DNA from 4 places in the Cupriavidus sp. P-10 genome. Region 3 is predicted to be linked to each of the others. Evidence: predicted binding sites of a transcription regulator. Region 3 holds the regulator's gene; each other region holds the start of a gene.
What was found. The regulator FNR, encoded in region 3, switches genes on or off when oxygen is low (the NO sensors DNR and NnrR bind a similar motif). The targets are predictions, from matches to a motif close to TTGATNNNNATCAA.

Region 1 (5,168 bases), on a different replicon from region 3:
CGCGCACGTGCCGGACCTTGATGCCGTGCTGCATGGCATCGCGTAGCGCTGGCGAGGCAAGGCAACCGGGATGAAAGCCGCCAACCTCGACTACGAGCGCGCGCCGCGCCCCGCGGTGGTGTTCGGCTGCCTGGTGCCGGCGCCATGGCTGGGCGCCGCGGCAGGGCTGCTGCTCGCGGCGGGGCCCGCTGACGGCTTGCCGGACCGCTTTGCGCCACTGGCGCTGGTGGCGGTCCATGTGCTCGCGCTGGGCATGCTGATGCCGGTGATGGTGGGCGCGTTGTTCCAGATGATGCCGGTGGTGGCGGGCGTGGCCGTGCCGGGTGTCGGCGTGCTCGCGCCATTTGTCGCCGTTGCCGGTGCCGGCGTGGCCGCCGGGCTGGGCTTCGGGCTGCTCGGCGGCGCCCCGGCAGGCATGCAGGCCGCCGCCGCGGCCGGCGTGCTGCTGCTGCTGGCTGGCGCGCTGTTGCTCGCAGCCGGGCGGCGCGTGGTCGCGGTAGACGCCACCACGCGCACGCTGACCGGCATCGGCGCGCCGCTGCTGGCCGCGGCGCTGTGCGGCATCGCGCTGGCCGGCACCTTCGGCGGCTGGTGGCAGGTGCCGGTGGCGCCGGTGCTGGGCATGCATATGGCCTGGGCGCTGGGCGGCTGGCTGGCGGCGCTGCTGACCGGCGTGGCCAACACGGTCTTGCCGATGTTCTGGCAGACGCGGCGCCTGCCCGCGGCACTGGCGTGCGGCCTGCCGATGGCGCATTGGGTGCCGCTGGCGCTGTTCAGCATGGCAACCCTCTTGTGGCCTGGGCAACCTGCCTTGGGCCAGGCGTTGCTGCTGGCGTGGCTGGCCTTTGTCGCCGTGGTGGCCGCCTGCGGGCTGGCCGGCACGCTGCGCGCGCGGCGCCGCCAGGATCCGCTGTGGCTGCTGTGGCCGGTGGCCTGCGCCAGCATGCTGGGTGCCGCCGTGCTGGGCGCGGCGGCGATCGTGTGGCCGGATTCGGACGTACCGCTGGCGTGGTGGGCCGGCACCATGGCGCTGGTCGGCAGCGGCGTGCTGCCGGTCACGGCGATGCTCGGCAAGATCGTGCCGTTCCTGGTCTGGCTGCATTTGCGCCGGCTGCTGCCGCCGCGCGCGCGCGCGCCGGCCATGCAGGCCATCATCGTGCCCGCCCGGCAACGCCGCCAGTCTTGGTTGCTGCTGGCAGCCTACGGGCTGCTGCTGGCGCTGCCGCTGGCACCCCTGCCGCTGGCCCGCGCCGGCGGCCTGCTGCTCGCCGCGGCCAATGCGTGGCTGGGCTGGCAATTGTTGTCCGCGTTGCGCTGCATGCGGCAGATGCGCCGCCGTGGCGGCCTGCCGCCGCGCCATGCGGCCCGGAATGCTGAAGGCAGTCATGTCGAAGGAGGTCATCACCATGGGTGAAGCCATCAACCTGGAAGCGCTGCCATTGTTCCGCGGCGTCGATGCAGCCGTGGTGGCGCAGTTGCGCGCCGCGGCAACGCTGTGCTGCCTGCGCAAGGGCGAATACCTGTTCCGTGGCGGCGAGCCAGGTGCCGGCCTGACGATCGTGCTGGAGGGCCTGGTCAAGCTGGCGCTGCAGCCACCGGCCGGCGACGAAGCCGCCGGCGAGCGCGCCATCGAAGTCTTCGGTCCGGGCGCGGCCTTCGGCGAAGACCTGCTCTGCCTCGACGTGCCGGGGCGCATGGCCTGCCAGGCGCAGACGCGCACGCTGGTGCTGCAGATCGGCAAGACGGCGCTGTGGCAGGCCGTCATGCAGGATCCGCTGCTGGCCGCGCAGTTGCTGCGCAACCTGTCGGGCCGATTGCATGGGCTGATGCGCGATATCGAGGCGATCAGCCTGCAGACCGCGCTGCAGCGTGTGGCGGGCTTCCTGCGCGAGCAGGCGTTCGCCACGCGGCGCACCTGGCTGGCCTGCACGCAGCGCGTGATTGCGTCAAAGCTGGGGATCACGCCCGAGACCCTGTCGCGCGTGATGCACAGGTTCTGCGCCGAGCGGCTGGTGCGGATCGAGCGCGGCAAGATCTACCTGATCGATCCGGATGGGTTGGCGCGCCAGGCCGGCCCGGGCGAGCTGGCGGCGGCCTGACGGCCGCTCGGGGAGTCAGGCGCCGCGTGCAGGCGAACCGGCACGCGCCAACAGCGCTCAGGCCGTGGCCGCTGCCTTGGCCGGCATCAGTGCCGCAGGCTTTTCCCCCGTCATCAGGTAGTGGATCAGCTCGGCCACCGGGCGGATCGCTTCGCCGAACGGCAGCGCACCCTTGCCGCGAAAGAACAGCCCGCGCTCCACGTCGCCGCGTACCGCCTGCGCCAGCTTGAGGTCGATGCAGAACTGGCCGATGCGCGCGATGCCGTCGCGCAGGCCGCACGATTGCAGGCAATCGAACCCTTCCAGGCACTCGCGTACCTTGGCGCGGCGCTGCAGCCTGGCCTCGCTCGACAGGTAGCGCGACAGCCACGGCGTCAGCACCGCGCGCGCCGGCAGGCCGGCAACGCTGGTGAACTCGCGCAGCGTCTCGGGCCGCGCGGTGGCCAGCACCTGCTTGAAGGCCGGATGCGCATCGCATTCCTCGGTGACGGCAAAGGCGGTGCCGAGCTGCACCGCGGCGGCACCCTCGTTGAGCCAGTGGCGCACCTTGGCATGGCTGTCGATGCCGCCGGCCACGATCAGCGGGATGCTGTCCCATGCGAGGCCCAGCGACTGGAACAGCTCGCGGCATTCGGCCAGCACGCGCGAGAACGAAAAACGCGGCTCGGACAGGTCCTGGATCGTCGCCGCGCCAAGGTGGCCGCCGGCATGGGCCGGGTGCTCGACCACGATGGCATCGGGCAGCCGGCCCTTCTTCATCCAGCGGCGCAGCACCAGGCCGATGCCGCGCGACTCGGACAGGATCGGGATCAGCGCCACTTTGGGGTGGTCGGCGGCCAGTTCCGGCAGGTCCAGTGGCAGTCCGGCGCCCATCACGATGGCATCGGCGCCGCTTTCGCAAGCCTGGCGCACCAGCGAGGCGTGCGAGCCCACCGCCTTCATCACATTGACCGCAATCAGCCCGCGGCCTCCCGACAACATGCGCGCGGCGCGGATTTCGCGGTCGAGCGCCTCCAGGTTGGCGGCCTCGATGCCGGCCTTGTCGCGCACGCCGCGGGTGCGTGCCATCAGGTCGGGGTGGTGGTGGCGCAGGTCGATGCTGGCGATGGTGCCCACGCCGTTCTCGCGTGCCACTGCGCCGGCAAGCCGGTGCGCCGAGATGCCGATGCCCATGCCGCCCTGCACGATGGGCAACAGGCGGCGGCCGGCCAGCTTCAGCCAGTGTTCGTTCATAAAAGGGATCTCCGGAAGGTGAATCGCGTGTGGCCGGCAGCCGGCCTGGCGCGGGGGGGTGACTGGCGAAGCGTGGCACAGCGGAAAGACCCTGCGTTTGCCGCAGGTCAAGCGCACGGGCGCTGACTGCCATCGGCCTACGCCGACCGGCATACGCCGGCGCGAGCCATGTGCCATTGGTGCCGGTTTGCGCGGGATCAAGCCCCTGCCGCCAGCGCGTGGCTAGCATCGGCCGCTGTTCTTGTCCTGTTTCCCTTGTCCCTGCTTTCCACACCATGACAACTGCCTGTACTGGCCCGGATGCGGCCACCGTTGCGCCTGCCTGCGCGCCACGCCGGCCCCAGCTGGTTGCACCCGCCGGGTCGCTGGCGGCGCTGCGCATGGCGCTGCAGCACGGCGCCGACGCGGTCTACCTGGGCCTGCGCGATGCCACCAATGCCCGCAACTTTGGCGGCCTGAATTTCACCGAGGCCGACATCCGCACCGGCGTCGCGGAAGCCCATGCGCGCGGTGCCGAAGTGCTGTTCGCGATCAACACCTTCGCGCAGATGGGCGCGGTGGCGCAGTGGCACCGCGCCGTCGACGCCGCCGCTGAACTGGGTGCCGATGCGGTCATCATGGCCGACGCCGGGCTGATGGGCTATGCCTGCGAGCGCCATCCCCGGCTGCGCCTGCACCTGTCGGTGCAGGGCTCGGCCACGCACGCCGATGCCATCGAACTGATGCGCGAGCGCTTCAATATCCGCCGCGTGGTGCTGCCGCGGGTGCTGTCGCTGGCGCAGATCGGCAAGCTCGCGCGGCAGACCAGTGTCGAACTGGAAGTGTTCGGCTTCGGCAGCCTGTGCGTGATGGCCGAAGGGCGCTGCCTGCTGTCCTCCTACGCGACCGGCGATTCGCCCAACAACAAGGGGGTCTGCTCGCCGGCGCATGCGGTGCGCTGGACCGAGCAGGACGGCACCATGCAGGCGCGCCTGTCCGGCATCCTGATCGACAGCTACGCGCCCGGCGAGCCGGCCGGCTATCCGACGCTGTGCAAGGGCCGCTTCGAGGTGGAGGGCGAGCGCGGCTATGTGCTGGAAGAGCCAACCAGCCTCAACGCGCTGTCGCTGCTGCCCGCGCTGGTCGGCATGGGCATTGCCGCGATCAAGATCGAAGGCCGGCAGCGCAGCCCGCGCTATGTCGCCGATGTGGTCGGCGTGCTGCGCGCGGCCATCGACGACGCCTGCGGCGATCCCGCGCGCTTCGCGCCGCGCCAGGAATGGCAGGCCACGCTGGGCCGCCATGCCGAGGGCGACCAGGTGACCCAGGGCGCCTACGACCGGCCATGGCGGTGATGCCAATGGACGCGACCTGCCCCGATCCCGCCGCCTTCGCCACGATGGACACTGCCATGCCCGACACCGCCGCGGCCACCGTGCCGCAACCGGCTGCACAAGCCGCCGCACAAGCCGCCGCACAAGCCGCTACACAAGCCACATCACGACCCGCCGCCGCGGGCTTTGGCATTGCCCTCGGTCCGCTGCTGTATTACTGGCCACGCGAGCGCGTGCTGCAGTTCTACGCCTCGGTCGCCGACGCCCCGGTGGACCGCGTCTACCTCGGCGAGACCGTCTGCACGCGGCGCCACGAACTGCGCCACGCGCAATGGCTGGAGATCGCGCAGATGCTGCGCGATGCCGGCAAGGAGGTGGTGCTGTCCACGCCGGTGCTGGTGGAGTCCGATACCGACATCGCCTGGATGCGCCGCGCCTGCGATCAGCACGGCTATCTGGTCGAGGCCAACGACCTTGGCGCGGTGCGCTGCATGGGCGGGCGGCCGTTCATCGCCGGCCCGCA
Region 2 (5,168 bases), on a different replicon from region 3:
TAAACACCCTTCGCCTGCAATCTTATGTCGACCGGGCCGTCAGTACATCAAGCGCGAGCCTCCTTTTCGCGAGCGGTAGGACCTAACCTTGGCCAAACGGTATGCCGATTTGACCTACCTCAAAAGATCCGCAGTCAGGGCCACGACCCGACATAGTGGCCCCTAAAATTCGGTTGCTGCAACGCGTGGCCCATGCGGCTCCGTCATGCAGCGCCGCACGCGTAATCGTCAACCTCTGCGGGAGACAGAGATGCTAAGCCCCCACGAGCTCGCAGCGCTGATGATTCTCAGCGATTCGGAACATACCCGCGAGTTGGACCCCGCTGACATCAGTGCACTCGTTGAGCGCCAGCTGGCGCAGCTCGAGACCTCGAGACCTGATCGGAGGCAATTTCGCCTGACCAGAGAGGGCGAACGCATTCTCAATGTGGTCGGTAAGCGCCGTTGAAAGCCTCCCGAAAAGGGAGACGCCGGCGGTTTTTGTTCCTCTCCTGAAAGCTTGTCGGCTGAAATCTTGTCGGGTCGTCCAAGCACACGAAACCATGAGTGCATGCTAGGCACTTGCGTGCCGGCCTTCAGCCAAATCAAGCGTTCTCCCTGGCATCCCTGCTGCAGGCGGCGGAAAAGACTCAGGGATGGATAGTCAGGACGGCGGCGCCGGCCAGGCGGCCCGCGCGCAGGTCGACCAAGGCAACGTTGGCCTGTTCGAGCGGATAGGTGGTGATATGGGTCTGTAGCGGCGTGTGGGCCGCGATCGCCATCAACGCGTCGCCATCGGCCCGAGTGAGGTTGGCCACGGAGCACAGCCGTCGCTCTTCCCACAGCAACTGGTAGGGCATGGCCGGGATGTCGCTCATATGGATGCCGCCGCAGACGACGATGCCGCCTTTGTCGATGGCGCGCAGCGCACGCGGCACCAGCGCGCCCACGGGGGCAAAGATCAGTGCCGCGTCCAGCGGTACCGGTGCATCGAGGTCGCTGGCGCCGGCCCAGCATGCGCCAGACTGGTGTGCCAACTGCTGGGCAGCGCTGTCGCCCGTGCGGGTGAAGGCATAGACCTCCCGGCCCTGCGCCACGGCGATTTGCGTCACCAGGTGGGCTGCCGCACCAAAGCCGTAGATGCCGATGCGGCGCGCTTCACCCGCCATTCGCAGCGTGCGGTAGCCGATCAGGCCGGCACAGAGCAGTGGGGCGGCGTGCTCGTTGTCATAGGCGGCGGGAATGCTGAAGCAGTAGCGGCTGTCGGCCACCACGTACTCCGCGTAGCCGCCGTCACGCGTGTAGCCGGTGAACTGCGGCGCGTCGCAAAGATTCTCGTGATGTCGCACGCAGTAGCTGCACTGTCCGCAGGTATGGCCCAGCCATGGCACGCCGACACGGTCGCCCTGCCTGAACGCGGTGACACCGGTGCCACACGATTCGACCGTGCCGACGATCTCGTGCCCCGGAATGAGCGCAGGCTTGGGATAGCGCAGGTCGCCGTCGGCGATATGCAGATCGGTGCGGCACACGCCGCAGGCGGCCACGGTAATGCGGACCTCGCCCGGCCCTGGCTCGGGCACTGGGACGTCCAGCAGGCGCAAGGGCAGCCCCGCACCCTCGAACAGCATCGCTCGCATGGTCGGCGGCATGGCGCAATCAGCCTTCGATCTCGCTACGGACCAGCAGCACCGGCTTGGTGGTCTGCGCAAGGACGCCTTCTGACACGCTGCCCATCAGCACGCGCCTAACGCCGCGCCGGCCATGGGTCCCCAAAACGATCATGTCGGCATTCCAGGTGTTTGCTTCGTTGACGATGGTCGTCGAGATCCGGCCTGGGGCCACCGGCTCCTCGTCCAGTTGTGCGTTGCAGCGGATACCGGCTTCGTTAAGGCGGGCAGTGGCCGCATCCAATGCCTTGCGGCCATGAGAGACCAGTTTTCTGACCAGTTCGTGCGGGTCGAAAGAGCCCGTCCCGAAATAGATGTCGCTGTCGTCCACCACGTACAGCACTTTGACTTCGGCATTGGTGGCCCGGCCGATGGCGATCGCCTGGCTGAGCGCCAGGTCGGAGGAGCGGCTGCCGTCCACGGCAAGCAAGATGCGCCTATACATGAGATGTCTCCTGAGAAGGATCGACCCAAGTCCCATCTTAAGATTCGCTCTAATCAGAGTAGATGGTGATGGTGAATTTTGACATGGCTCTACGCCGGACGCGGGACGATGAAATCCTGGGTTGGGGGCAGGCCTGTTGCAACGCGTTGGAGCGATTTTGCATGACGTTTCCCAAGATCTGCTCCGCGCGGAGCCACGGTGCGCACTGCTGTTGGCTCTGCGTGGACGCCACGTGGGGCGGGCGGGGCGGGACACTGTTCAAGCGTAGGTATTCGCATGTCCGCATGATTGATCCGTATCAACCACCACTCGGTTCCCCCACCTAGACTGGCTGTATCGGCCAGCGGCACCCGTGGCGGGACCAACGGCTTCGCGCAAGCGTCAAAGGACACCAGCATGCAACTGCAATTCCTCGGCGCGACCGATACGGTCACCGGCTCCAAGTACCTGCTCGATACCGGCAGTCAACAGGTCATGGTCGACTGCGGCCTGTTCCAGGGATACAAGACCCTGCGCCTGCGCAATTGGGACCCACTGCCGCTCGATCCGGCCAAGCTCGACGCCGTGGTGCTGACCCATGCCCACATCGACCACAGCGGGTATTTGCCCCTGCTGGTGCGGAACGGCTTCCGCGGCAGCGTGTACTGCACAATGGGCACCGCGCAGCTGTGCGGCATCCTGCTGCCAGACAGCGCCCACCTGGCGGAAGAAGACGCCGATTACGCGAACCGCAAGGGTTTTTCGCGTCATCGCCCCGCATTGCCCCTTTACACGGCCGCCGACGCTGAACGAGCAATGCGGCGACTCCAGCCGATGCAGTTCGGCAAGCGCTTCCAGGTAGCGCCCGGCATCGAGGCCGAGTTTGCCCGGGCCGGACATATCATCGGGGCAGCTATTGTCACGTTGTTCGTCGACGGCAAGCGCATCGTCTTCTCAGGCGACCTCGGGCGGCAGCAGGACGTCGTCATGCGCGCGCCGGAAATGGTGCGTCAGGCGGATTACCTGCTGGTGGAGTCCACCTACGGCGACCGGCGGCATCCGGACGACCACCCGCTCGATGTGCTCGGCGAGATAGTCAGCCGGACAATTGGCCGCGGCGGCAGTTTGATCATCCCCGCTTTCGCGGTGGGGCGCACGCAGAGCCTGCTTTACTGCCTGCACCGCCTGCGCGAGCTCAAGCGAATCCCCGACGTGTCGGTGTACCTCAACAGCCCGATGGCCATCGATGCGACCATGATTTTCTCGCTGCATCCGGAAGAACTGCGCATCAGCCGCGAAGAGTGCGCCGCAGCCTGCAACCTCGCCATCCCGGTGCAGAGCATGGAGCAGTCGATCTGGCTGAACCACGACCGAAGTCCCAAGATCATCCTGGCTGGCAGCGGCATGGCTACCGGTGGTCGCGTGGTCCACCATATTGCCGCCTACGGTCCGAACCCTCGCAATGCCATCCTGCTTTCCGGCTTCCAGGCGGCGGGTACGCGCGGCGCAGCGCTGGCCGCAGGCCGGCGCGACATTCGCGTCCATGGTAAGGACATCGCCGTGCATGCGTCGGTGGAGCAGGTCGAGAACATGTCCGCACATGCCGATGCCGCGGAACTCATGACATGGCTTGGCGGCTTTCACCAGGCGCCGCGGCGTACGTTTGTCGTCCACGGCGAGCCACAGGCAAGCGACGCGCTTCGCCAGCTCATCGAGCGCGACCTGCGCTGGGCAGTCACTATGCCGGAATATCGTCGCTCCTACCCGCTCGATTGATCCAGCCCGGCGCCTGCCCTATGCATTTTTTGTCACGTCGGTCAAACCACGGAATCACGTCATGGACTTTAGAACCATCCTCGTCGACCTCAGCGAAGATTCAGCCCGGTCGGCACGCATTGAAACGGCCGCACGGGTTGCCGCGGAATCTGGCGGCAGCGTGGTCGGACTGACTGCAACTGGAACTAACCTGGAGCCGTTTCGCGGGGCGGGCGAAGAAGCCGGACAATACGCGGCGCTTGCCGCCAGCCAGCTGCACAAACTGGTTGCCGGTCACAAGGAAGCCCTCGACACGCTGACTAGGCAAGTGGCGCCGGACATTCCCACCCGGCATATCGTTATTGACGCCGAGTCCGGCTGGGCGCTTGCCGACGAGGGCCGTTTCGCCGATCTTATCCTGCCCGCACCGCCGTCGGCGGATGCCGATGTCCCGGCGCTGCTGGCCGGGGTTGCGGAGTATGCGATGCTCAATGCCGGCCGGCCCATCTTGCTGGTGCCGGGCGCGTCCGGACCTCGCTTTGGTGGCCATGTCGCCATTGCATGGAACGGCGGCAGAGAGGCCGCGAGGGCGGTAGCGGACGCATTGCTGTGGCTCGCGCATGCCAGTGCTGTTTCCGTCCTGGTGGTCGGCGCAGGCAAGTATGCTGCTGCCATTGAGGAACAAAGCTACCGTGACAGTGGAAACCGGCTAACCGCGTGGCTGGCCAGCCATGGCATCAATGCCAATCTCCTGGTCGGGGAGGGCGACCCTGACCACGTTCTGCCGCAACTTGCGGACAAGGTACAAGCCGACCTGCTGGTCGCCGGCGGCTATGGGCGCTCCCGGCTGAGGGAGCTTGTGCTGGGTGGCACCACCCGGGCCCTGCTGCGCCAGTCGTCTTTGCCAGTCTTCATGTCACACTGACGAGTGTGCGCTGCCCGTGGGGGCACTGGCAGCGCACTGCCTGGCCGCAGGCGCTTCGCTCGGCCGGCACATTGCTTGCCAGGCCGAACGTTGGTTTGCCGACATACCCGAGCCATTTCCTGAGCTAATGTCTGATGTGCGTTACTCAGCCGGTGTCGGCACACGTGTTGTGGCTCCGACGTTGCCGGCAACGGCGAAATTCCGGTTTTGATCCGCATCGAGCACAGCGCCGTTGCCTTTCCGCGCACAAACTCTATAGTCCATTGGCAAGGTAACAGAGAGGAGAGCATGCCCCTGAAGGCGTCTTCACTCGATCCGCAGCCGAGCAGCCAAGCCAGTCCGTCTCCTGCATGGCGGCCTGCGGACATCGCCCTCGGACTGAGCGTCGTGCTGGCTTGTGTTGGGCTGGCGTACT
Region 3 (5,168 bases):
CGGTTCGCCTTCGGCGCCCATTTCCTCAGCCCCATGCTGGTGCGGCTGCAGGTCGAATCCGTTGGCGATTTCGCCGTTTGTGGATGCCTGGCCGGCGTCCGTGACTTCGGGCTCGCCGGCGGCGGATGCTTCGCCCCCCGCCGGCTCGGCAAACGCCTCTTCATCGGCGCTACCGTGCTTGCCTGCCGCCAGCGCCTCGAAATCGATGGCCTGCTGATCCAGCAGCGTTGCCTGCGCCTGCGCCTGGGCATCTTCAAGCGGCGGCAACTCGTCCAGCGTGCGCAGCCCGAGGTCGTCCAGGAAGGCCTTGGTGGTGGCATACAGGGCCGGCCGGCCCGGCACGTCGCGGTGGCCGATCACCTCGATCCAGCTACGGTCTTCCAGCTTCTTAATGACTTCCGTACTAACCGTCACGCCGCGGATTTCCTCGATATCGCCGCGCGTCACCGGCTGGCGATAAGCGATGATCGCCAGCGTCTCCATCACGGCGCGCGAATATTTCGGCGGCTTTTCAGGATTCAGGCGGTCGAGGTATTCGCGCATTTCGGGGCGGCTCTGGAAGCGCCAGCCGCTGGCCAGCGACACTAGCTCCACGCCGCGCGGGCGCCAGTCCTGGCGCAACTCCTCCAGCAGCACGCGGACGGTGTCCGCGCCGACATCGTCGGCGAACAGCCGTCGCAGATCATTGACGCGCAAAGGTTCCTGCGCGCAGATCAGCGCCGTCTCGAGGACGATCTTCGCCTCTTGGGTATTCATGTTGATGGTGTGCAGCCTGTCTTTGCACCTGCTCCCGGACGGATCCGGGGCACCGGAGATTTTGGATACAGCGACGCCAATGCCATCGCCATCTCATTGCGCAGCTCACCCGGATACCTGCTGCATCCAAGCCGTGCACTTCCATTCTTTGCATCGAGTTGCCGGGTCACTCCGGCAGGAGATCGTTCGCATGCCGCCATGGGCCGGTCAGCGAACCTCTTGCGTGGCACATCCGAAAACCGGACGCTGCTGTCGGCGAACTGAACGCCTCGGACGCAAGAAAAACGGGTATCGGGAGCAAGGCCGGCATCTCCAACACCGCAGTGCCAGCCGGGCTTTGATCTTTTGAACCGGATGGACCGCGGGCCGGGCCGGGCATCGAACCACCAACGCTTCCCGCCGCCGTGGGCGTGCCTTCTGGTAGGAAGGCCGCTTGGCGCTGCTCGCCGTTGCTTACAAAACACCGCGCGATACCGCAATGTTGGCGATTGTATGGCATTCCCGCCCTTGCCCGCAACCATCATTCGCTGCGCCGCGCGCCCCATGCGCCTCAAAAGACCAGGCAGAAACCCTGCTCTGCCAGCGAATGTGGCAGCAACACCGCGCGCGCCAGGCCAAGGGCCCCGAACGCCATGACCGCCACGCCCGCGCCCACCCGCACCGCGCGCCGCCGCGACAGGCTGCGCAGGTAGCCGGACAGCCCCGACAGCACCAGCAGGTTGGGCAGCGTGCCGACGCCGAACACGCCCATCACCAGTGCGCCGGAACCGGCATTGCCGGCGAGCAGCGCAAGCGTCAGCGCACCATAGACCATGCCGCACGGCACCAGCCCCCAGGCCAGTCCAACCCCGTAGCGCCTGGCAAGGCCCCCATGCGCACGCACGAACGCGGGCATGTTGCCGCCTAGCCGGCCCAACTGCCGCGCCACGCCACTGCCAGCCCGCGCCGCCAGCCGCTCCAGCCATGCCACGGTAAAGGCATTGCCGCGCAGCAGGCGCCAGCCCGACCACAGCAGCATGGCGCTGCCGGCACCGAACAGCCAGCGCTGCAACGGCAGGTAATCCTGCTTCCACGCGCCGGCGCCGATCGCGCCCAGCAGCGCGCCTAGCATCATGTAGGTCGAAATCCTGCCCAGGTGCATTGCCAGCAACTCGCCGACCCAGGCAGCACGGCTGCGCACGAAGGTCATGGCCGCAACGCTGCCACGTGGTTGTTCGACTGCCAGCGCGATGCCGCCACACATTGCTGCACAGTGCACGCCGCCCAGCAATGCCAGCATAAAAACGCTAATTAGCACACCAAATGTCAAATCTGGCTCCCTGCCGCATCACATCGCACGGTAAAATGTCCTGATCGCGCCCTCGCATCCAATCTTGCAGGTTCCAATTGCTTACCTCCATTCCAATCACCGAAATGTCGCCCCGTTGCTCCACATGCGCGATGGGGCAACTGTGCCTTCCGGTTGGCATGTCCCAGCAAGACCTTACCAAGATGGACACGCTGGTGCAGGAACGCATCCGGGTCCATAAGGGTGAGACCTTGTATCGCATGGGCGATCCCCTCACCGCGGTTTATGCCGTTCGCTTCGGCACGCTCAAGACGCACGTCACGACCGAAGACGGCCGTTCACAGATTACCGGTTTCCATCTGCCAGGCGAGATCGTCGGACTCGACGGCCTGGGGGAAATGCAGCATGCCTCTGACGCGACCGCGCTGGAAGATACCGAAGTCTGCGTAGTCCGCCTTGGTGACCTCCAGACCCTGTCCGCAGACCTGCCTTCGCTGCAGCACCAGTTCCTGCGGCTGATGGGCAAGGAAATCACGCACGACCAGCTGATGCTGGTGACACTCGGCTCGATGCGCGCCGAAGAGCGCCTGGCCGCGTTCCTGATCAACCTGTCGGAGCGCCTTTCGGCACGCGGGTACTCGTCGACCGAATTCGTGATGCGCATGAGCCGCGAGGAAATCGGCAGCTACCTGGGCCTGAAACTGGAAACCGTCAGCCGCCTGTTCTCGCGCTTCGCTGAAGCCGGCCTGATCCAGATTCGCCAGCGCCACGTGAAGCTGGTGGATCTCGCCGGCATCAAGCAGCTCTACAGCCGTAGCTGCTGACCCTTCCCCACGCCACACCACACCGCATTGCGCTTGCGCCGCACAGGGCGGCGCAAGCATCGCCCTTCACTCCAGCTCGTCGGTATCGCTAAGCCGCGTCGGCATCGTGTACAGCGTCAGGCCGCTGGACAGCGCGCAGAATATCCACGCCAGCAGGAAGCTCATCGTATAGATCGATTCGCGCGACGCCTCGATCGGATGCCCGAAGAACTTCAGGTCACCGGGATCCACGACCGAGAACACCGTCGCGGTGGCGAAGCCCGCCATCAGGAACCCCGGCCACAAGACCCACATCAGCCAGCGCAACCTCATGGCTGCCTCGCTGCGCTCGGCTGAGGCCGCACTGCCTCCGCCTTCTCGACCACCAGTCCATGACGCGCCGCGCCCTGCACCGGCATGTCAGGATGCGACGACGCAAGCCAGATGGTGACGCCGCACGCCACCATCGCGACCAGCGGGCCGCTCATCAACAGCCACGGCCACGGCTCCTTCCACCACGGATTGCCTTGCTGATTCATCATGCCCCCTTAAGTTCTGCACCGAGCGCCTGGCGTCACAGGTCGCGCGGCACGATAAAGCTGGTGGTTTGCCGGATCTCGGCGCTGCCCCGCTCAGTTGCTTCGCTGGTCACCGTCACGCGGATCTTGTGCGTGCCTTGCGCGGCGTATTCGATCGGCACGCGTATGCGGATCGGCAACAGCCGGTTCGACGTCGGCGCCAGCGACTCGGCCTGCTTGTCGTATTCGACCGTCAGGTTTTTCAACTCGTCGCTGTCGGCTCGCACGCTGATGTGCATCGGCCCTTCAGTCGTGTTGATCAGCTGCAGGCGATAGACGTTCTCGATCCAGCGGCCCTCGACTTCCCGGCCCAACGCGCCGCGGTCGCGGATGATGTCCACCTTCAGCGGCGTGCGCAGCGCGATCGAAGCGACGAAGCCCGCAAGCAGCGCAACCCACACCACCGAATAGATGATGACACGCGGGCGCATCAAGCGCTTGCGCGACGCTGCCGCCGACAGCGCCTTGCGCATGGCATTTTCCGACGTGTACCGGATCAGGCCGCGCGGATAGGACATCTTGTCCATGACCTGGTCGCAGGCGTCGATGCAGGCACCGCAGCCGATGCATTCATACTGCAGGCCGTCGCGGATGTCGATGCCGGTCGGGCACACCTGGACGCAAATGCTGCAGTTGACGCAATCGCCCAGGCCCGCCTGGCGATGATCGGTCTTGCGCGAACGGCTGCCACGCGGCTCGCCCCGGCCGATGTCGTAGGTAACGACATAGGTGTCGCGGTCGACCATCACGCTCTGGAAACGCGCGTACGGGCACATGTACTTGCATACCTGCTCGCGCATGAAGCCCGCGTTGCCCCAGGTGGCAAACGCGTAGAACAGCATCCAGAACGTCTGCCACGGGCCCAGCGACAAACTCGCCAGCTCGCCGCCAAGTTCACGAATCGGCGCGAAGTAGCCGATGAAGGTGAACCCAGTCCACAGGGCGATCAGTACCCACAGGAAGTGCTTGGTGGCCTTGAGGCGCAGCTTGCGCAGGCTCCAGGGATCGCCATCCAGGCGGATGCGCGCGATCCGGTCGCCCTCGATCCGCCGCTCGATCCACATGAATATCTCGGTATAGACCGTCTGTGGACAGGCATAGCCGCAAAACAGCCGCCCGGCAATTGCCGTGAACAAGAACAGCGCCAGCGCCGAAATGACCAGCAGCACGGCGAGGTAGATGACATCCTGCGGCCACAGCACCAGCCCGAAGATATAGAACTTGCGTTCGCCAAGGTCGAACAGCACGGCCTGGCGTCCGTTCCACTGGAGCCAGGGCGTGCCGTAGTAAATCAGCTGGGTGAAGAGGACCAGCCAGACACGCCAACTGGAGAATGCGCCCGTGACCGAGCGCGGATAGATCTTGCGGCGGACCTCGTACAGTGTTTCATCCGAGGTCTCGGCAGGCGCAGCGGCCGACCGCTGGGGGTCGGCCGCCCGGGCCACTTCTTCGGTCCCGGGTGCGTTCATGGATGGTTTCTCCTGCGGGCGGCCCGCGCCCGCGCAGATGAGTCGCCTGTCATTGGCCGGCACCCCCGCCGGTATTGGACAGGCCCCAGACATAAGCCGTCAGCATGCGGATCCGCTCTGGCGTCAGGATCTCTTCATGTGCCGGCATATGGTTGTTGTGCCCCTTCAGGATCGCGTCGACGATGCTGCCTTCCGAACTGCCATACAGCCACACGTTGTCGGAGAGGTTCGGCGCGCCCAGTGCCTGGTTGCCCTTGCCGCCGGCACCGTGGCA
Region 4 (5,168 bases), 380 kb from region 3:
CCATTCGCTCTTGGGGTGCGCGGGACATTTCGCGCTAGCCAGTGCTGAACCGGACACCAGGATCATTGCCATCAGCGCACCAAGCTTCAGCATGGGAGTCTCCGTTTCGAGGGAGTCTTGAGCATAGTGCACGCGAGAATCATTCGCAATCCGCGGCGGGCCCGCAGAGGGACTGGCCAAATCAGCCCGCGACTTCGCCCGGATCGCCAAACGAGCTTCGCTCCACGATCTGGCGGTCACGGCCGTGGACAAGCAGTTCCACCTTTGCACGCCTGGCCTTTTCCCTGCCGGTGGCAATCGCGTGATCCATGGAAGTGAATCGCTGCTGCCTGCCGGCGCCACCTTCCGCTTCAACGGCCCAACCGTTATGGGTAGGCACGACGTGGATGTTCTTGCTGGCCATGGTCGTCTCCGGAGGTTGTGCCCTCAGTGTCTGCCCAACGTCACCGCGCCGCTATCAGGCGTTGTCCGACAAGCGCGTGGCAGCCGTAGCAGTCTTCCGCCCGTCTTTCATGGAAGCTCTGGTCGCACCTAAACTGGTGCCATCACATCCTTCTTTGCGCGACTTCGCGAAATCCGGGGTCATTCGATGGAGGGACGAATCATGCACACTGTTATCAGGACTTATGCCGGAAGCGGGGCCAGGGCGCTATTTGATCTGCTGGAAAAGCGGACACCGGAAGTCGAATCCCTGATGCGCTCGGTCCAGGGCTTGGTGAGCTATACGCTCGTGCGGACCACCGATGGCGGATTCTCCGTGACGACCTGCAATGACAAAGCGGGCGTGGATGAGAGCGTCAAGAAAGCCAGGGAATGGATTGCCGAGAACGCGACCGGTACCGGTGCCAGCGCGCCGACGATTGCCGAGGGGACCGTCATCCTGCACGTGAAATAGCCGCTGTACGCAAGCAGGGCAGATCGCAAGTGCGCCGCGTGCCTTGGCGCGCCATTTCGATCCGCCCCAGGCTTGCCCAACCGGAAGATCAACATGGCAAAGCTTGTCGCACTGTACAAGATGCCCGCCGACAAGGCGGCGTTCGACGCGCACTACTTCTCGAAGCACGTTCCGATTGCCAGGAAGATGCCCGGCTTGCAGGCTTACGAGGTAAGCAGCAGTCCGGTGGAGACGCCAGCCGGGCAATCACCTTTCCATCTGGTAGCGTTGCTTACCTTCGATTCCCTGGAGGCAATGCAGCAGGCTCTCGCTTCGCCAGAGGGCGCCGCGGCCGCGGCCGACCTGGCGAATTTTGCACAGGCAGGCGTGGATCTTCTGGTCTTCGACACCAAAGAGGTGTAGCCCTGTCAGGCAGCTTCGATCTGTTTGCGCAACGCCGCGAAACGCGCTTGTACCCTGTCTCCAAACAGGGGATCGGCGCCATCCGGAACGGTCTCCGCGACTTCGGTCCAATCCCTTTCGGTCAGTCGCTGCGCGGCACGCGGCATGACCTGTTTTTCCTCAGTGGAGAGATGGTTGCGATAGTAGGCAAGGTACATGGCGGCGGCGGCTTCGAGCGCCGTCCGCGACGTGATGACGTCGCTTTCAGCTTCATGCAGCCGGCTGAGCAGCTCCTCGCCCACCGCGGCAATGACACGATGCTCTTGCAGGAGCCGACTGACCACAATTTGCATGTCCGGGGATCGCTCAACGAGCAGGGCGTATGCCACATCCTCGCGAGGGTGGTGAACGCGATCGCCATAGTTGCGCAGGTAATCGATGATCGTGCCCATCAGGCCGTAGTCTGGCGGCTCCTCCCGGTAAAAGGCGTTCACCTGTTCTTCCAGCAGGTCAAGCAGTGCGGCGAAATGGATATGGTCGGAATGCCAGACGGCAAGCTGGTTGGCCATGGCGCCCTCCAGGGAAAACTGGTTACGGAAACCGCTGCGTCCAAATTCATCGGAACTGCAACATTTCAGTAACAATAGTCTTCCCTCGCGACGTGGGTCTGATCCAGATCAAAGAGGCGCATGTCCTGACCCGCGTGCTACCAACAGCGGAAGGCCGTGCTCACTGTTCGTGCCTGGCGATAAAGGCCTCAATCGTGGCGTTCACGAGATCGGGCTTTTCCAGGAAGATGAAGTGACCACCGTCCAGGGTGGCAAGCTCGGCTCCCGGAATCCGCTCGGCAATCTCCGCGGAGAAGTAGGGCGGGGCGCAGAAATCGCGCTCGCCGACCATCACCAGGGTCGGCGTCGTGATCGACGGAAGAGCGTCGAAGGCGTCGTGCGACACGATCATGTCGATCCGGGCGAAGCCGATCTCCGGTTCAAATGTGCCGGCCGCTGTCGCGTTCACCCACGCCTGCACCTGCTCCGGGTGTTCGCGCATGAATCTCGCATCGAAAAGGAACAGTGCGTTGGCCTCGGTGGATGCGCGCATCCCGGAATCGGTCAGCATCCGTCGCCGCATCTCGAACTGGCGACGGTAGAACGCATCCGCGCGTGCAATGGAAGAGACGATGGTCGCGCTGCGCAGCAGCTCGCGGTGACGGATCGCCAGCCATTGCGCGATGGCGCCCCCCGTTGAGGAACCGACCGCGTGGACCGGCCCGCATCCTACCGCCTCGACAACCCGCGCCATGTCCCGTGCGTGTTGTGTAATCGTCATATCGCGGGCGGTATGCCCGGACGCGCCGGTTCCGCGGTGGTCGGGCACGATTACCTGGTGATGCGCGGCGAACAGCTCGATCTGTGGCCCCCACGATGTGCCCACTCCCGCCAGCCCCGCCAGCAAGAGCACAGGCGAACCCTGGCCCTTCACCTCGTAGTGGATGGAAACACCGTCGGACATTACGTTTGGCACGTTTCCCCTCCGATGCAGAAAGACGCGAAGGACGGGCCGAACGCGTCAAGAGTCAGGTTATTGCATTTGATAATAGCGCCGCCCTGGGTACCTGACGAGCGCTGGAGCCCACGATCGCCATCGCTCTTTTTCTTATATCGGCCAGTGCGCAAGCGCACAGTGGCCGTATGTCGAAAGTCGCACAATTGCTCTCATTGCGGCATAGCGCAGTGGAAGCGCGCGGGTCTTATTCTCCCCGAGGCCGGTGGTTCGATTCCACCTGCCGCAACCCCATTCAATGGCAGACCGACGCGAACCCGGGCGGTCGTCAGGCAGGGCTGTCAGCCGAACCAGGGTCTCCGTCGATTCTCGTCGCCAGACTGCATCGATTACTTGCTTCGCCGGCTTTTGTGACCGGGGAAGAGGAGGGCAGCGAGCAACAGACCTCCGACGGTCAGAATAAGAATGTCCTGCATGTTTTCGCCTCCCATGAAGATGCCAGATCGAGCGGGTCAATCTAGTCGCTGCCTGTTTGTAGTGCTATCGGTCTTTGTCCGACAAGTTTTCGTGGGAAAGCCCAAGACCCATGCTCAGCCTGCCACGAATGACTCTGTCCAAATGAAACAGATGTAATCGATTGTTAGCGCGGTGCCGCGCATCCACGTTTGGCACCAGACGCGTTCCCGCGCTTTGGTACGATCCCGCTCTTTCCGCCAAACGTCCCGCCACCGTGATTCGCCGCCCTGTATTGTTGTTTCGAGAGTATTGCGCGCGGTGGCTCATCCGTATCCGACCGCTGGTCGTTGCCAACGTCACGGCGGCAGGGCGCGCCTTCAAGGGCGCGCTGGAACGCATGCGCCGGCCGACGCGACGCGGCGTCATCCTGACCCTCGCCGCGGTGCCCGTGCTGTTCCTGCTGTACGTGCTGGCGCTCGTGCCTTTTACACCTGGCATCAGCGATATTCGGAAAGCTCGCATCGACCGCCCGGCGCTCATCGTGTCGGTCGACGGCAGAGTGCTCGACGAATTCAAACCGGTCAATCGCGAGTGGGTATCGCTCAGGCAGATCTCGCCGTACATGCTGGATGCATTGATCGCAACCGAGGATCACCGCTTCTACGAGCATCACGGCATCGACTGGCTGCGCATGGCGGCGGCTGCGCTGCATACGTTCTCCGGCGATCGCCAGGGCGGTTCGACCATCACGCAGCAGCTCGCGCGCAACCTGTATCCCGACAAAGTCGGCCGCGCCCCGACCCTGGCACGCAAGATCAGGGAAGCGATCACGGCGCTCAAGATCGAAGCCGTGTACAGCAAGGACCAGATCCTTGAGACGTACCTGAACAATGTGCCGTTCCTGTACAACGCCTACGGCGTGGAAATGGCGGCGCGCACCTACTTCGGCAAATCGGCCCATCAGCTCGATATTCTCGAAAGCGCGACACTGGTCGGCATGCTCAAGGCCAACAGCACTTACAACCCCGTTCTCAATCCGGCGCGCGCCATGCAGCGGCGGAACACGGTGCTAGGGCAGATGAACAAGCACGGGAAGCTCAGGCCCAATGCCTACATCTGGTTGAGCCGACAGCCCCTCAGGGTCAATTTCGAGGTGCAGGCCGCGCCGCGAAGCGCCGCGCCGCATTTTTCAGTGCAACTGCGCAAGTGGCTGATCGCATGGGCCGAGCGCAACGGCTACAACATCTACGCCGACGGGCTTGTCGTGCGCACGACCATAGATTTTCGCCTGCAGGCCATGGCGTTGCAGGCGGTGAACTGGCAGGCGAGCCAGCTGCAATGGATCGCGAACGGGGCATGGAACGAACGCCGGGGCTGTCACCCAGGCAACGACCTGTTCCGGACGTTCATGCGGCAAACGCCCGAATATCGCGCCGCACGCGATGCTGGCAAATCGGATCAGACGGCGCTCAGGAACCTCGGCCGGAACCTGACCTTCGTCCGTGACCTCTGCCGAAGCAAGACGCAGGTCCAGGCGGGTTTTATCGCGATCGATCCGCGCAACGGCGATATCAGGGCATGGGTCGGTAGTCGCGATTTCACGGACGCACCGTTCGATCACGTGCAGCAGGCCCGGCGTCAGCCGGGTTCGACATTCAAGCCGTTTGTCTACGGGGCGGCGTTCGCAGATGGCGCCCGGCCGGGCGACACGATCGTAGACCGCAGCGTTGCCATTCCACTGAAAGGGCAGGCCATGTGGCGGCCCACCGACGCGGAGCCGCCTACCGGCCGGCCGATGACGCTGCGCGACGCGCTGGTGTACTCCCGCAACCGCGTTACCGCCCAGCTCATGCAAAAGACACGCCCCGAAAAAGTCGCACGGCTTGCGCGCGCGATGGGCGTGCGCGAGAGTGCGCTTGAACCGGTGCCGTCG

Region 1: ubiU (ubiquinone anaerobic biosynthesis protein UbiU) is a predicted target of FNR. The motif match lies at 3,430-3,443, and genes of this name have one in related genera.
Region 2: CTP10_RS33950 (MBL fold metallo-hydrolase RNA specificity domain-containing protein) is a predicted target of FNR. The motif match lies at 2,383-2,396, and genes of this name have one in related genera.
Region 4: CTP10_RS08255 (hemerythrin domain-containing protein) is a predicted target of FNR. The motif match lies at 1,944-1,957, and genes of this name have one in related genera.

The regions. Positions count from the first base shown of each region.
Region 1 covers NZ_AP025171.1:2,722,206-2,727,373, reverse strand. Annotated here, with positions in the region: gene CTP10_RS29160 (hemerythrin domain-containing protein) at 1-46, shown strand, start outside; gene CTP10_RS29155 (hypothetical protein) at 71-1,414, shown strand; gene CTP10_RS29150 (Crp/Fnr family transcriptional regulator) at 1,386-2,099, shown strand; gene CTP10_RS29145 (NAD(P)H-dependent flavin oxidoreductase) at 2,157-3,332, opposite strand; gene ubiU (ubiquinone anaerobic biosynthesis protein UbiU) at 3,608-4,666, shown strand; gene CTP10_RS29135 (U32 family peptidase) at 4,672-5,168, shown strand, end outside.
Region 2 covers NZ_AP025172.1:857,662-862,829, reverse strand. Annotated here, with positions in the region: gene CTP10_RS33960 (zinc-dependent alcohol dehydrogenase family protein) at 630-1,631, opposite strand; gene CTP10_RS33955 (universal stress protein) at 1,639-2,094, opposite strand; gene CTP10_RS33950 (MBL fold metallo-hydrolase RNA specificity domain-containing protein) at 2,491-3,849, shown strand; gene CTP10_RS33945 (universal stress protein) at 3,911-4,753, shown strand; gene CTP10_RS33940 (PAS domain-containing sensor histidine kinase) at 5,042-5,168, shown strand, end outside.
Region 3 covers NZ_AP025170.1:2,177,984-2,183,151, forward strand. Annotated here, with positions in the region: gene scpB (SMC-Scp complex subunit ScpB) at 1-756, opposite strand, end outside; gene CTP10_RS10040 (urease accessory protein UreH domain-containing protein) at 1,307-2,065, opposite strand; gene fnr (fumarate/nitrate reduction transcriptional regulator Fnr) at 2,143-2,868, shown strand; gene CTP10_RS10050 (hypothetical protein) at 2,935-3,180, opposite strand; gene CTP10_RS10055 (FixH family protein) at 3,177-3,386, opposite strand; gene ccoG (cytochrome c oxidase accessory protein CcoG) at 3,422-4,894, opposite strand; gene ccoP (cytochrome-c oxidase, cbb3-type subunit III) at 4,944-5,168, opposite strand, start outside.
Region 4 covers NZ_AP025170.1:1,793,857-1,799,024, forward strand. Annotated here, with positions in the region: gene CTP10_RS08235 (PepSY domain-containing protein) at 1-93, opposite strand, end outside; gene CTP10_RS08240 (DUF2188 domain-containing protein) at 182-403, opposite strand; gene CTP10_RS08245 (hypothetical protein) at 605-895, shown strand; gene CTP10_RS08250 (EthD family reductase) at 989-1,297, shown strand; gene CTP10_RS08255 (hemerythrin domain-containing protein) at 1,303-1,845, opposite strand; gene CTP10_RS08260 (alpha/beta fold hydrolase) at 2,006-2,788, opposite strand; tRNA gene CTP10_RS08265 (tRNA-OTHER) at 2,996-3,068, shown strand; gene CTP10_RS08270 (penicillin-binding protein 1A) at 3,513-5,168, shown strand, end outside.